3 regions of the Bradyrhizobium sp. UFLA01-814 genome follow, and region 1 is predicted to be linked to each of the others. Evidence: predicted binding sites of a transcription regulator. Region 1 holds the regulator's gene; each other region holds the start of a gene.
The links. Region 1 encodes PhoB, which activates phosphate uptake and scavenging genes when phosphate is short. Its sites were predicted from a motif close to TGTCATNNANCTGTCAT; they were not measured.
Positions count from the first base shown of each region.

Region 2: PMN64_RS29175 (RNA degradosome polyphosphate kinase) is a predicted target of PhoB. The motif match lies at 3,233-3,249, and genes of this name have one in related genera.
Region 3: PMN64_RS29540 (acetoacetate decarboxylase) is a predicted target of PhoB. The motif match lies at 3,573-3,589, and genes of this name have one in related genera.

Region 1 is NZ_JAQOSR010000040.1:10,387-15,514, forward strand. Features, by position in the region: gene argF (ornithine carbamoyltransferase) at 1-277, opposite strand, end outside; gene PMN64_RS14585 (aspartate aminotransferase family protein) at 277-1,485, opposite strand; gene PMN64_RS14590 (GcrA family cell cycle regulator) at 1,973-2,485, shown strand; gene phoB (phosphate regulon transcriptional regulator PhoB) at 2,744-3,454, opposite strand; gene phoU (phosphate signaling complex protein PhoU) at 3,601-4,317, opposite strand; gene pstB (phosphate ABC transporter ATP-binding protein PstB) at 4,425-5,128, opposite strand, start outside.
Region 2 is NZ_JAQOSR010000116.1:6,706-11,833, forward strand. Features, by position in the region: gene purN (phosphoribosylglycinamide formyltransferase) at 1-639, opposite strand, end outside; gene purM (phosphoribosylformylglycinamidine cyclo-ligase) at 636-1,721, opposite strand; gene PMN64_RS29165 (CDP-alcohol phosphatidyltransferase family protein) at 1,882-2,424, shown strand; gene PMN64_RS29170 (DnaA ATPase domain-containing protein) at 2,513-3,190, shown strand; gene PMN64_RS29175 (RNA degradosome polyphosphate kinase) at 3,323-5,128, shown strand, end outside.
Region 3 is NZ_JAQOSR010000118.1:23,357-28,484, forward strand. Features, by position in the region: gene PMN64_RS29525 (MFS transporter) at 1-62, shown strand, start outside; gene PMN64_RS29530 (carbohydrate porin) at 90-1,406, opposite strand; gene PMN64_RS29535 (transporter) at 1,455-2,474, opposite strand; gene PMN64_RS29540 (acetoacetate decarboxylase) at 2,604-3,389, opposite strand; gene PMN64_RS29545 (patatin-like phospholipase family protein) at 3,632-4,795, shown strand; partial or broken gene PMN64_RS29550 (carboxyl transferase domain-containing protein) at 4,912-5,128, opposite strand, start outside.

The DNA.
Region 1 (5,128 bases):
TGTCGGCGATGGTCTCGCCGCGGCCGAGCTGCATCTCGGCACCGGTCAGCATGATGGATTCACCGCCGAGCTGGCGCATGCCGACGTCGAACGACACCCTTGTGCGGGTCGACGGGCGCTCGAAGATCATCGCCAGCGTCTTGCCTTCAAGCGGCTTCCTGCCCTTCTCATGCGCCTTCAGCTTCGCCTTCATGGCGGCTCCGGCGGACAGCATGTTGCGCAGCTCGCCGAGCGGCAGCTCGTTGATATCGAGGAAGTGACGGACCGGCTTGCTCATTATCCAGCCGCCTTCTTCGGCTGGGCCGCCGACAATGTCGCGCAGGCGCGCTCGAGCGCGGTGATCGACGTATCGATCTCGGCCTCGGTCACGATCAGGGGCGCCAGGAACCGTACCACATTGTCGCCGGCGCCGACGGTGAGCAGCTTCTCGTTGCGCAGTGCTGCGATCAGGTCGCCCGACGGCACCACGGCCTTGACGCCGATCAACAGCCCCTCGCCGCGCACCTCCGACAGCACGCCGGGATAGCGGTCGACGACGGAAGCGAGCTTCTGCTTGAGCAAGAGCGACATCTTTTGCACATGCTCGAAGAAGCCGGGTTTCAGCATGACGTCGAGCACGGCATTGGCGGCGGCGACCGCGAGCGGATTGCCGCCGAAGGTCGAGCCGTGCGAGCCGGGCGCCATGCCTTCGGCCGCTTTCGCGGTCGCCAGCACCGCGCCGATCGGGAAACCGCCGCCGAGCGCCTTGGCCAGCGACATCACATCCGGCGTGACGCCGGTGCGCTTGTAGGCGAACAGCTCGCCGGTGCGGCCCATGCCGGTCTGCACTTCGTCGAAGGCGAGCAGCAGGCCATGCTCGTCGCAGAGCGCGCGCAGCGCCTTGAAGAACGCCTGCGGCGCCGAGCGCACGCCGCCCTCGCCCTGCACCGGCTCGATCAGGATGCCGGCGGTGTGCGGACCGATCGCCTTCTTCAACGCCTCGATGTCGCCATGCGGCACCTGGTCGAAGCCGTCCATCGGCGGGCCGAAGCCTTCGAGATATTTCGCCGAGCCGGTCGCGGCCAGCGTGCCCAGCGTGCGGCCGTGAAAGGCGCCCTCGAAGGTGATGATGCGGTAGCGCTCGCCATGGCCCTTGGAGAAGTGATAATGGCGGACCAGCTTGATCACGCCCTCCATCGCTTCGGCGCCGGAATTGCAGAAGAACACGAAGTCGGCAAAGCTCTGCTCGCACAGCCGCGCGGCCAGCACCTCGCCGTCCGGGCTCTTGAACAGGTTCGACATGTGCCAGAGCTTGGTCGCCTGGTCCTGCAGCGCCTTGACCAGATGCGGATGCGCATGCCCGAGCGCGTTCACCGCAACGCCCGAGGTGAAATCGAGATAACGGTCGCCGTTGGTTGCGATCAGCCAGGCGCCCTCACCGCGCTCGAAGCCGAGATCGACCCTGGCGAAGACGGGGAGCAGATGCGACGTGGCAGCGTTGGTCATGGCGTTCACTGACGGTTTTTGAGCCGACAATTGCCGCGGGGCTTGACGCCAGCGCAGCAACGGCCAGCTTCGGAAAACAAAACGGCCGCCTTTGCGGGCGGCACGTGGCGGACATTCTATGCTGCGGTCGGTAGGTGTCAATCGCCACGAAGTGGCCTTCCTGCAATGCGAAACGAGCGCAATCCGGAGCATTCCGGTGCGGTGGAAAAGCCTCATCGCAATGCTTAACTGTATCGGAACATGTGGACGCACGGCCGCGGACTCTTGCGCCAGAGTCACGCCATATTGTAGCGTTTGGCCTGTCGGGTACGACATCTCGTGCGGCAGTACTGGACCCTCTAAGTAGCCTTCGTATCGCGCGTAAACGTTCGGGCGCAAGACCGCGCCCGGCGAGGGCTAAGGGATTCTGGCCGCAGGGATATTTGTCCAGATTGGCTCGCAGCGCCGCTCCAATGATTGGCCGGCGCTACGCGAAGGGAAGAATGCGATGACTGTATTGACCTGGTCCGACGATCGCGTCGAGCAGCTGAAGAAACTCTGGGAGTCTGGCCTGTCGGCCAGCCAGATCGCGGCGGAACTTGGCAATGTGACGCGAAACGCCGTGATCGGCAAAGTGCATCGGCTCGGCCTCTCCGGCCGCGCCAAGGCCCCCTCCACGGCCGCGCCGCGGCAGCGCAAGGCCCGCCCCGCCCAGCACATGATGCGGGTGGCGCGCCCGGTGTCCCGCGGCAACACCGCGCTGGCGCACGCCTTCGAGGTCGAGATGGAGCCCGATCCGATCTCCTACGACAATGTGGTGCCGATGAGCCAGCGGCTGTCGCTGCTCGAACTCAACGAGGCCACCTGTCACTGGCCGGTCGGCGATCCCTCAAGCCCGGAATTCTTCTTCTGCGGCGGCAAGGCGCTCGGCGGCCTGCCCTATTGCGCGCATCACTCGCGCGTCGCCTACCAGCCCGCCGCCGATCGCCGCCGGCCGTCGGCGAAACCGCAGATCAAGTGAGCACTCGGGAAACTACGGAAGACCTGAAAAACAAATCCCCGCGAAAGCGGGGATTTTTTTATGGCGCGTGGCCCGTTACATCATCGGCGTCGTCCCGGCGAAAGCCGGGACCCATAACCACTAATGCGTGTTGTTAGAAAGCCGTCTGGCCCCGTGCCGATTACGCCGGCCGCGGCGTATGGGTCCCGGCTCCCGTGCGCAATTGCGCACTAGGCCGGGACGACACCGTGCTACGGGATATGAATCCCGCAACGGCCATTACGGCTGCGGCTCGGCCTTGGCAAAGCGGTCGTCGAGCGCGTAGCCGGCGCCGCGCACGGTGCGGATCGGATCCTGCTCGCGGCCCGGATTGAGCAGCTTGCGCAGGCGGCCGATATGCACGTCGACGGTGCGTTCATCGATGTAGATGTCGCGGCCCCAGACGCTGTCGAGCAGTTGCTCGCGGCTGAACACGCGGCCGGGATGCTCGAGGAAGAATTCGAGCAGGCGATACTCGGTCGGCCCGAGATCGATCGGGCGGCCCGAGCGCGCCACGCGGCGCTTCTCGCGGTCGAGCTCGATGTCGCCATAGGTCAGCACGGTTGCAAGCCGCTCCGGGCTCGCGCGGCGCAAGAGGCCCTTCACCCGCGCCAGCAGCTCCGGCACCGAGAACGGCTTGACGATGTAATCGTCGGCGCCGGTGGCAAGCCCGCGCACGCGCTCGCTTTCCTCGCCGCGCGCGGTCAGCATGATGATCGGAAGCTGCTTGGTCTCGGGCCGCGCCCGCAGGCGGCGGCACAGCTCGATGCCGGACAGGCCCGGCAGCATCCAGTCGAGGACCACGAGGTCGGGAACGCGCTCCTTCAGCCTCGTGTCGGCATCGTCGCCGCGCCCCACCGTCTCGACATCGTAGCCTTCCGCATCGAGGTTGTAGCGCAACAGCGTCGTCAGCGCTTCCTCGTCTTCGACTACCAGAATGCGTGCGCTCATCGGTTTAAGTTCTTTCTCTGTGGTGATCCGTTGCCCAGACGCAAACCGAAACGCTTACTTCCTTGAGCATAGTCCCCGCGGAAACGAATTGTCGCGAGGATCGTCCAGTTTCACTCTTGCCGGTTTCGCGCTTGCCGATGATGCCTTCAGTTGCCCGGCACCGTGGTGGCAAAAGTGGTCATGTCCCCCTTCGGGCGCTTGTCGGTGATCTGCTGGCCCTCGATCATGTAGAACACGGTCTCTGCGATATTGGTAGCGTGATCGCCGATCCGCTCGATGTTCTTGGCGCAGAACATCAGATGGATGCAGAACGAGATGTTGCGCGGATCTTCCATCATGTAGGTGAGCAGTTCGCGGAACAGCGAGGTGCAGATCGCATCGACCTCCTCGTCGCCCTTCCAGACGTTCATCGCCGCCGGCAGGTCGTGCGCGGCGTAGGCGTCGAGCACCGACTTGACCTGCGACAGCACGAGGTCGGTCATGTGCTCGAGGCCGCGGATCAGCTTCAGCGGCTGGAAATCGCTCTCCAGCGCCGCGACACGCTTGCCCATGTTCTTGGCGAGGTCGCCGATCCGCTCGAGGTCGGTGGCGACGCGCATCGCGCTGACGATCTCGCGCAGGTCGATCGCCATCGGCTGGCGGCGCGCGATCGTCAGCACCGCGCGCTCTTCGATGTTGCGCTGCAGATTGTCGATCTCGATGTCGGCGGCGACCACGCGCTTGCCGAGCGCGACGTCGCGACGGATCAGCGCGTCGACCGACTCGGTAATCATCCGCTCGACCAGGCCGCCCATCTCGGCGACCAGGCGGGTCAACTCCTGCAGGTCGCTGTCGAATGCCTTGGCGGTATGTTCAGAAGCCATCGCTTGTCTCCCTCAAACCATGATCCCGGGGATCATGGTTTCGTGTCCTGAATTTTAGCATGCCCTGATCGGAAAACCGGTTTCCACTTTTCCGGATCATGCGCCGGTCAACCGAACCGGCCGGTGATGTAGTCCTGGGTGCGCCGATCGCTCGGTGAGGTGAAGATCTTGTTGGTGTCGTCGAACTCGATCAGCTCGCCGAGATACATGAAGGCGGTCTTGTCGGAGACGCGCGCCGCCTGCTGCATGTTGTGGGTGACGATCGCGATCGTGTAGTCCTCGGAGAGCTCCTGGATCAGCTCCTCGACCTTGGCGGTCGAGATCGGGTCGAGCGCCGAGCACGGCTCGTCGAACAGGATCACCTCGGGGCGCACCGCCACGGTGCGCGCGATGCACAGGCGCTGCTGCTGGCCGCCGGAGAGCGACAGGCCGGACGCGTTCAGCTTGTCCTTGACCTCGTTCCACAGCGCGCCGCCGCGCAGCGCCTTCTCGACCCGGTCGTCCATCTCGGACTTCGAGATCTTCTCGTAGAGGCGGATGCCGAAGGCGATGTTCTCGTAGATCGTCATCGGGAACGGCGTCGGCTTCTGGAACACCATGCCGACCCGCGCGCGCAGCAAGTTGAGGTCGAGCTTGGGGTCGAGAATGTTGGTCTGGTCCAGCATCAGCTGGCCGACCGCGCGCTGGCCCGGATAGAGGTCATACATCCGGTTGAAGATGCGCAGCAGGGTCGACTTGCCGCAGCCGGACGGGCCGATGAACGCCGTGACGCGGTTGGTGCCGAGCGTCAGGTTGATGTTCTTCAGCGCGT
Region 2 (5,128 bases), on a different contig from region 1:
CGCGATCAGGGTGCTGTCCGTCGGCGCGCTCCCAAGCGTCTTGCAGAAGTCGCCTTCGAGCTTGAGCCGGCCGCTTGCCAGAAGCCGCAGCGCCTCCGGATAGATGCGATGCTCGATGGTGATCACGCGCGCGGCGAGCGTCTCGGCCGTGTCGTCGTCAGCGACCGTGACCGCGCCCTGCATCACGATCGGTCCGGCGTCGGTCTCCGGGATCACGAAGTGCACCGTCGCTCCGGACAGCTTGACCCCTGCGCGCAACGCCTGGCCGTGCGGATCGAGGCCGGGAAAGCAGGGCAGCAGCGAGGGATGGATGTTGAGCATCCGCCCGTACCAGTGCCGTACGAACTCGGCGGTGAACAGCCGCATGAAGCCGCCGAGGCAGATCAGCTCGACCTGCCTGTCGTCGAGCGCGCGCTGCAGCACGGCCTCGAAGCCGGCGCGGTCCTTGCCGAACGGCTTGCTCTCGATGACGATGGTCGCAATGCCGCTCGCGGCCGCCTTCTCGAGCCCGGCAGCATCGGCACGGTTCGAGATCACGGCCACGATCTCGGCCGGGAAATCCGTTGCCTTCGCAGCCTCGATCAGCGCGGCCATGTTGGAGCCGCGGCCGGAGATCAGGATGGCGACGCGGCGCTTCATCGCGAGAGATCGAGATGACCGTTATAGACCACGCGATGCTCGCCCTCATGCGCTCCCTTGGCCTCGATCACCTCGCCGAGCAGCGTCACGGTCTCGCCGCCGGCGGTGAACGCCTCGGTCACGGCGTCGACCGCATCAGCCTTGACGATCGCGATCATGCCGATGCCGCAGTTGAAGGTGCGCAGCAGCTCGAGCTCGGCGATGCCGCCCTGCTCGGCCAGCCATTTGAACACCGGCAGCACCGGCAGCCGCGCCAGATCAATGCCGACGCCGAGATGCTTCGGCAGCACGCGCGGAATGTTGTCGGTGAACCCGCCGCCGGTGATGTGGGCGAGGCCTTTCACGGCGCCGGTGTCGCGGATCGCGCGCAGGCAGGATTTCACATAGAGCCTGGTCGGCGTCAGCAGCGCCGCGCCGAGCGTCATGACCGGCGCGAACGGCGCCGGCGCGTCATAGGCAACGCCGGACTGCTCGACGATCTTGCGCACCAGCGAATAGCCGTTGGAGTGCACGCCGGAGGAGGCCAGCCCGATCACGGCATCGCCCGCCGCGATATCCGCGGTCGGCAGCAAGGTGCCGCGCTCGGCCGCGCCGACCGCAAAGCCGCCGAGGTCGTAATCGCCATCCTTGTAGAGGCCGGGCATCTCCGCGGTTTCGCCGCCGATCAGCGCGCAGCCGGATTCGCGGCAGCCTTCGGCGATGCCGGCGACGATCTGCGCGGTGGCCTCCGGGTGCAGCTTGCCGCAGGCGAAATAGTCGAGGAAGAACAGCGGTTCCGCGCCCTGCACAACGAGGTCGTTGACCGACATCGCGACCAGATCGATGCCGATACCGCCATGAATGCCGGTCTCGATCGCGATCTTCAGCTTGGTGCCGACGCCATCGGTCGCGGCCACCAGAACCGGATCCTTGAAGCCGGCGGCCTTGAGGTCGAACAGCCCGCCGAAACCGCCGATCTCGGCGTCCGCGCCAGGCCGCGCGGTGGCTCGCACCATCGGCTTGATCAGATCGACCAGTCGATTGCCGGCGTCGATATCGACACCCGAATCCGCGTAAGTGAGCCCGTTTTTGCGCTCGGTCATGCCCAATTCCAGATGATCAGGGGCTGGTTACGAGGAATTCCGCCCCCGCGCAATGGCTCGCGGCGCTGCCGCCGCGATACTATGTAGATAACACAAGGCGGCTGCGCAAAAGAGCCGGATATCGAGTAAAATCAGGCTTCTAGCCGGGAAGCGATCCAAGTTGAGCATTCCGAACATCATCACCCTCGGCCGCATCATCCTGGTGCCGGTGATCGTCTGGGCCATCGTGTCCAGTCAGATGGAGATTGCGTTCGCGATCTTCGTGATCGCCGGCGTCTCGGACGCGGTCGACGGTTTCCTCGCGAAGCGCTTCAACATGACGAGCGAGCTCGGCGCCCTGCTCGATCCGCTCGCCGACAAGGCGCTCCTGGTGTCGATCTATGTCGCGCTCGGAATCTGGGGCGCGGTGCCGCGCTGGATCGTGATTCTCGTGGTGTCGCGCGACATCATGATCGTCTCCGCCGTGATTGTGTCATGGTTGTTCGACAAGCCGGTCGAGATGAAGCCGCTGATGGTGTCGAAGCTGAACACGGTAGCGCAGGTCGCGTTCGCGGCGCTGGTGCTAGCCTCGCTCGGCTTCGGCTTCGAGCCGCATCCTTACGACTGGATCCTGATGGGCCTGGTCACGATCTTTACTTTGGGTTCGGTGTCCCTCTATCTCGTGGAGTGGGTGCGGCACATGAGCACGATCGAAGCTCGGTAGGCGGGATCCGGAAAAGTCGAAGCCGGTTTTCCCGCGACAAACGCGACGCGTTTGCGCATAGCTAAAATAGGGTGGTTTGGAGACTTGTGTGGCCAGTAGCGTTCAACCTCGTCAATTGGCCTTGGCCCTGCCGCACGAGGAGAAGCTGACCCGCGACGATTTCCTCGAGGGCCCCGCCAATGAGGCTGCGCTGGCGCTGATCGACGGTTGGCCGGACTGGCCGAACCGAATCATGCTGCTGGTTGGGCCTGACGGCGCCGGCAAGAGCCACCTCGCCGCGATCTGGGCCGAGAGCGCCGGCGCGCGCTCGACCGCGGCGCATGCGCTGACCGCCGACACGGTGCCGACCGCGCTTGCAACCGGTGCGCTCGTCGTCGAGGACCTGAGGCCGGCGGATTTCGACGAGCGCGCGATGTTTCATCTGATGAATCTGGCGCGCCAGGACGATGCCTACGTGCTGATCACGGCGCGCGTTCCGCCCTCGGCGTTCGAGATCGAATTGCGCGACCTGCGGTCGCGGCTGCGCGCGGTGCCGACCGTGACGCTGCTGCCGCCCGACGACCAGCTGTTCCGCGGCCTGATCGTCAAGTTCTGCGCCGACCGCCAGATGAGCGTGGACGAACCGCTCGTCAGCTATCTGAGCAACCGGATCGAGCGTTCCTACGTTGCCGTCCGGCAGGCGGTCGAGCTGCTCGATACCGAGGCACTCCGGCTCGGCCGTCCGGTCACACGGGCGCTGGCGGCGGAGCTGTTGCGCGATGCCTGACCGGTCCCCGCGGCTTGACGGCGCAGGCGAGCGGAACATCAATGTCATCGAAACGTCATCGCAATATCACATGGTTTCTGCGGCTCTCGGCTAGACCGCCCCGGCCCCTGCCCTGAATTGGACCAGCACTTGATGGACTCGGCACAAGCTACTGAAATCAAAGAAAAAGAGGCGGAATTTCCTGCCATTCCCGCAATCGCGACCAGCCCCGAGCGCTTCATCAACCGGGAGCTCTCCTGGCTGCACTTCAACCGGCGGGTGCTCGAGGAATCGGTCAATCTCGGCCATCCCGTGCTGGAGCGGGTCCGCTTCCTGTCGATTTCGGCGAATAACCTCGACGAGTTCTTCATGGTCCGTGTCGCCGGCATCAAGGCGCAGGTCCGCGAGGGCATTACCGAGCGCAGCCCGGACGGCCTGCTGCCGGCCGAGCAGCTCGTGATGATCAACAAGACCGTCTCGCAGCTCGCCTCCGACCAGCAGGCGATCTGGAGCGACCTGCGGGATATCCTGGCCAAGGTCGGCATCCAGCTGGTCGACGGCCGCGACGTCACCAAGTCCGAGCGCAGCTGGATCGAGGATCACTTCCTCCACAACATCTTCCCGCTGCTGACGCCGCTGGCGATCGATCCGGCGCATCCCTTTCCGTTCATCCCGAATCTCGGCTTCACGGTGGCGCTGCAATTGTCGCGGATCGCCGACGGCAAGGCGATGAACGCGCTGATCCGCATGCCCGGCAAGATCGACCGATTCATCCGCATCCCCTCCACCAAGGAAGGCGCGCCGGCGCGGCTGATCACGCTCGAGCAGGCTACCGGCCTGTTCATCGGCCGCCTGTTCCCCGGCTACACCGTCAAGGGCCAGGGCGCATTCCGCATCATCAGAGACTCCGAACTCGAAATCGAGGAAGAGGCCGAAGACCTCGTTCGCCTGTTCGAGACCGCGCTCAAGCGCCGCCGCCGCGGGTCGGTGATCCGGCTCGAGATCGAGGCCACGATGCCCGAGGAGCTGCGCATCTTCGTGCAGCACGCCTTGTCGGCCGCCGACGACGAAGTGATCCTGGTCGACGGCGTGCTGGCGATGAACGAGCTGTCGCAGCTCACCCGCCTCAATCGCCCCGACCTCGAATTCCCGCCCTATGTGCCGCGCCATCCCGAGCGGGTGCGCGATCATGGCGGCGATATCTTCGCCGCCATCCGCCAGAAGGACCTCGTGGTCCATCACCCCTACGAATCCTTCGACGTCGTGGTGCAGTTCCTGCAGCAGGCGGCACGCGATCCCGACGTGGTCGCGATCAAGCAGACGCTCTATCGCACCTCGAACAATTCGCCGATCGTGCGCGCGCTGGCGGAAGCCGCCGAAGCCGGCAAGTCGGTGACCGCGCTGATCGAGCTGAAGGCGCGCTTCGACGAGGAAGCCAACATCCGCTGGGCGCGCGACCTCGAACGCGCCGGCGTGCAGGTGGTCTACGGCTTCATCGAATTGAAGACGCATGCCAAGCTGTCGATGGTGGTGCGCCGCGAGGGCGGCAATCTCACGACCTATGTGCACACCGGCACCGGCAACTATCACCCGGTCACCGCACGCATCTACACCGACCTCTCCTACTTCACTTCGGATCCGATCATCGGCCGCGACGTCGCGCGGGTCTTCAACTACATCACCGGCTATGCCGAGCCGAGCGACATCGAGAAGATGGCGGTGTCTCCGCTGACGCTGCGCAAGCGGATCATCGAGCACATCCACGGCGAGATCGCCCACGTCAAGCACGGCCGGCACGGCGCGGTCTGGATGAAGATGAACGCGCTGGTCGACCCTGATATCATCGACGCGCTGTACGAGGCCTCGCAGGCCGGCGTCTCGGTCGAACTCGTGGTGCGCGGCATCTGCTGCCTGCGGCCGGGGCTGCCGGGATTGTCCGAGAACATCCGCGTCAAATCG
Region 3 (5,128 bases), on a different contig from region 1:
CGCTCGCGATCGCGCGGCCGCAGCCGAAATCGGTGGCGGAGCCGAAGCCGGTCGCGGCCTGAGGCTGCTACCTGCGCGACCTGCGCCGGTCAGTACGACAGGATGGTGCGCATCCCGAACACCACGCTGTCCTTGATCCGATGCGTTTGCGTCGGATCGTTGGGATCGACGGCGCCGCCGCCGGGATGGGCGATGTATTGAAACATCGGCTGCATGGTGAAATTCGGGTTCACCACGTGCTGGTAGGTGATCTCGAGGATCGCCTCGTAGTCGCGGATCGGATACGGCGTGCCCGTGAAGATCTGGGTGTCGCGGTCGAGCGCGCGCGCGGCGTCCGAAATCCTGGCATAGATCGCGGCGATGCCGAACCGATCGTCCGGATACGTCTCGCTGAAGCCGGTGAACAGGAAGCCGCCGTCGACATAGGTGCTGATCAGGTTGCGATCCGACGGGCTGACCGAGGCGCGCATGAAGAACGCGACGCCCTTGTCCGCGTCCGGCCTGGCGCGCGCAAGCAGCTGCTCATAGACCATGAAGATGCCGTTGTCCCGCCGCAGCCATCGCGTGTCGCCGGAGCTGTCGGGATCGGCGAGCGACAGCCCGTCAGCCGAGAAGCGCTGGTCGGCGAACGAGCCCATGTGATACCAGGTGCCGCCGGTGATGGTCGCCGGCAGCCTGCTCTCGCCGATCTCGAACTTGTATTTCAGCTGGCCGATCCACCACGGCGGATCGTTGACGCGGAAATTCAACCCGTGGGCGTTCAAGATCTGCGGATCGTCCGTCCCCTGCGGCGGCGAAGCCGAACCGTCGAACAGTGCGAGATAGGCGGTGATGCGGTCGGACAGATTGGCCTTGAACCGGATGCCGGGCACGGCAAGTGGCGGCGACGGTCCGCCGGCCGGCAGAATGGTGCCGACAATGCCGGGCCAGCCCAGCGCCGAATTGATGAAGATGTCGTCGTACTGGCTGTCGATGAACTCGACGTCCGAGCCCTGCTGGCCGACGCGCACCGAAAGTTTGCCGCCGAGCAGCTTCTGCTCGATCCAGAATTCATAGAGCCGCGTCGCCGGCAGCGACTCGACGCCGGACACCAGGAACAGGTTGCCGACATAGCTCCGCGACAGCCCGTCGCCGTGGATCTGGTACATGTTGGCGTGGAAGGTCGCGCCGTTCCAGCCCATCGCCTTCTCGAGGTCGATGGTGGTGCCGAGATCGAGACGGCCGGTATAGGCCGCGCCGTTGCTGACGCCGCCGGAGACGTTGGAAAACCCCTCACCGATATAGGTCAGGCTGAACTGGTAGCCGGCCTCCTCGAGCGCAGCGCGGGTATCCGCGATCCGATCGGCCACGGCCTTGTCTTCCGCATGCGCCGGCGCGCCGAGCGCGAGGGCCGCGGCCACCAACATCGCGCGGGAAAGAACTCTGCACATCGGGAATGCCGCGGTGCGCTCGCGCTATTTGACGATGCCGAGCCGCCGCATCAGCAGATAGGCCAGCAGCGCCGACCCGGCCAGCAGGCCTGCGGCCACCAGAAATCCGCTGTCGACATCGGTCAGCGGCAATCCCTTGGTGTTCATGCCGAAGATGCCGGTGACGAGCGTCGGCGGCAGCAGCATCATGGTGACGACGGACAACGCGTGGAGATCCTTGTTGCTCTCCTCCTCGAGCTTGAAGCGCAGCTCCTCCTCCAGCAGGCGGCTGCGCTCGTGCAGTTCGACGATGTCGTGGTCGAGACCGTCGAGCCGCTGCGCGAGCTTGCCGGCCTGCAGCCGCAGCGCCGGGCTGAGATCGTCGGTGTTCTTCTGCTCGAGCCGGTGGAACAGCACACGCAGGCCCGCGAGCTGGCGATGCAGGCGCACGCAGGTGCGGCGCATCCGGCTCAGATTCTTGCGCAGCTCCGATCCGGTATCCTCGGCCAGCACCCGCTCCTCGATCGCATCGATATCGGTGCCGATCTTGTCGGCCATGCGGTCCATGGTGTCGGCGATCTCGTCGACGATCTTCTCCAGCAGTGCCGCGACGCTGCCGACGCGATGGCCGCCCTCGAGCACGCGGCGCGTCGCATCGGCGGAGCACAGCGCCTGATGGCGACCGCTGACCAGCAGGCGCTCGGTCATCGCAAAGCGCAAAAAGCCGGTCTCCCGGGTCGCGGCCTCAACATCCCGCACCAGGTCGGAAAACACGCCGTACACGCAATTGTCGACGACGTGGATCTGCTGGAAATTGTCGTTCGACAGCAAGAGGTCCCGCGCCAGCTGCGGGATGTGCATGTTGGCGAGCCATGCCCGGGTACGGACGTCGGTCAGGTTGAAGTGCAGCCACAGCCGTCCGTCATGGCTCGGCTCGATCGGCGCATCGATCGGAAGCGCCTCGGCGCGGCCGTCGTGATGCAGGCGGAACGCCCAGACCAGACCGGGGACCGCCTCGCGGGTCAGCAGCGACCCGACCGGAGCGGGAGGTGGATCAGCCAGCATGGCCGGCCCCCAAAGCAACCGCGCGAAATGACATGCCCAAACCCTCGCCCACGCGCAAAACCGAGCAAGCGCGTCCTTCGTCACAACATTGGAGGACGCGGCCGTTACAGTTTTATGTCAGCGCCAGCCCTACTCGGCGGCCAGGCCGGTCGGCGCGGCCGCTTCTGCCGCTTCCTTGTTGTAGTCGTGGACCACGCGACCGAACGGCAGCGTCAGGTCGGCGAGGAAGTGATGCGCGCCGACGACACGCTTGACCGGGAAATCGGCGACCGGTGCGTTGACGTGGGGCACAAGATGCAGCCGGCCCGGTCCGATCCAGGAGTCCTTGACGACGATGTCGGTCAGATTGATCGCGACCAGCTGGCAGACCTCGAGATGGCCGTCGACGCCGGGGATCATCTTCAGATTAACTTGCGTCTTCGACAGCGTAGCGCGGGTGACGTCGCCATTGCCCGCCATGCTCTCGTGCTTGTAGCCCATCGTGCCCATCGCGACGAGCTGGCCGGCATATTCCAGCGTACCGGTCAGCGTGTCCTTGACGATCTCGAGCTTGGGATGGGCGTACTTTTTCGGAAAGCCCCAGATCTCGCGGCCGGCCGCGATCGGCGGATCATCGTCGAGATACATCTGGCAGACGAAGTTGACCTCTTCGCCATGCAGGCGCGCGGGGATCACGAGGCCCGACTCGGTGTAGCTGCCGAAGCCGGAGCTGTCGGGCATCTTGATCCATTCGTAATGCACGATCGCCTGCTCGATCGGCTCCAGCGGCTCGGGCAGACCGGCGCGGATCAACTCCGGATCGGTCTCATAGGTGATGACAAGGAATTCGCGATCGATGAAGCGATACGGACCGGCAGGATAGCTCGGGCCGGCGGCCGGCATCGACGGAAGCTTGAGCAGATCTTCCCTGCGCATCGCAATAACCCCCTGTTTGAAAAATTTGCCCGGAAGCTAACGGCCGAGATTGACAGCGATGTGAGGGATTTCCGTCAGGTGCGTGACCTGCGGTTGCGCTTGCGTGACCCGCGTCGCGCTGCCGAGGCCAATGCTAACCATGCAGGCAGGCATGCCGGATGCACCGAGCGTGGGCGCCGCAATTGTCATCACCGCGTCATCGGCGCGCTGAATTCTCGCCGCGAATTTTTGGAGTGTCTGATATGGACGCGCGAACCCCGCATTTCGACGACATCGATCACGCGACGCCGGGCTGGCGTCCCGAGGGCTGCGATCGCGTGGCCCTGGTCCTGCAGGGCGGCGGCGCACTCGGCGCCTATCAGGCCGGCGTCTATCAGGCGCTTCATGAATCCAACATCGAGCCCGACTGGGTCTGCGGCGTCTCGATCGGCGCAATCAACTCGGCGATCATCGCCGGCAATCCGCCCGAAAAGCGGCTGGAGCGGCTGCACACATTCTGGGATCGCATCACCAGCCGCAAGATCTGGCACTACACGCCGGACGGCGACGTCTTCCGCAAGGCGCGCAATCTCACCAGCTCATGGCTGACGACGACGCTGGGCCAGCCCGGCTTCTTCACCCCGCATCAGACCAATCCGTGGTTCAGCCTGGCCGGCGCGCGCACCGCCACCAGCTACTACGACACCACGCCGCTGCGCGAGTCCCTGCTCGAGCTGGTCGATTTCGACCGCATCAATTCCAAGAAGATACGCTTCGCGGTCGGCGCGGTGAACGTGCTTTCCGGCAACTTCATCTATTTCGACAATGCCCATGACGAGATCATTCCCGAGCACATCATGGCGAGCGGCGCGCTGCCGCCTGCGCTGCCGATGGTGAAGGTCGGCACCGATCATTTCTGGGACGGCGGCATCGTCTCCAACACGCCGCTGCAGCATCTGCTCGACCAGGAAGACAACATGAACTCGCTGGTGTTCCAGGTCGACCTGTTCTCGGCGCGCGGCGCGCTGCCCCGCGACATCCAGGACGTGATGGCCCGGCACAAGGACATCATGTATTCGTCGCGTACCCGCTACAACACCGACGTCTATCGCAAGACCTACAATCTGCGCACCGCCCTGCACAGCGCGCTGGGAAAAATCCCCGACGATCAGCTCTCGGACGAGGAGCGCCAGCTCAAGAAGGCAAACGCCCGGCTGCCCGGCATCACGCTATTGCAGCTGATCTATCAGCAGAAGGCCTATGAGGGCGACGCCAAGGACCACGAATTCTCCGGCACCTCGATGCGCGAGCATTGGGTGAGCGGGCACGAGGACACCAAGCGCTCGCTGAAGCGGCGCGAATGGATCAAGATGCCCGAGAACGGCATGGGCATCGTGATCCACGACGTGCATCGGGAAGCCGAGTAGAGGCGCGGTCGCTCCTTCACCGTCATTGCGAGCGAAGCGAAGCAATCCATGTCACCGCTTGCGGAGGTGTGGATTGCTTCGTCGCTACGCTCCTCGCAATGACGGCTGGAGAGCCCTTACGGCCGCGTCGACATGTTGCTCGGCGGCCCGGCCTTGCGGATCGGTTCGGCGAGGCGTGCGAACTCGCAGAGCAGCGAGCGCGTCTTGCGCGGGTCGATCACCTCCTCGACCCAGAACTTCTCGGCCGAGCGGAACGGCGAGCGCAGCTTGTTGAGGCGATCCTCGATCTCGCGCAGCTTGGCGGCGGGATCGGCGGCCGCATCGATCTCGGCG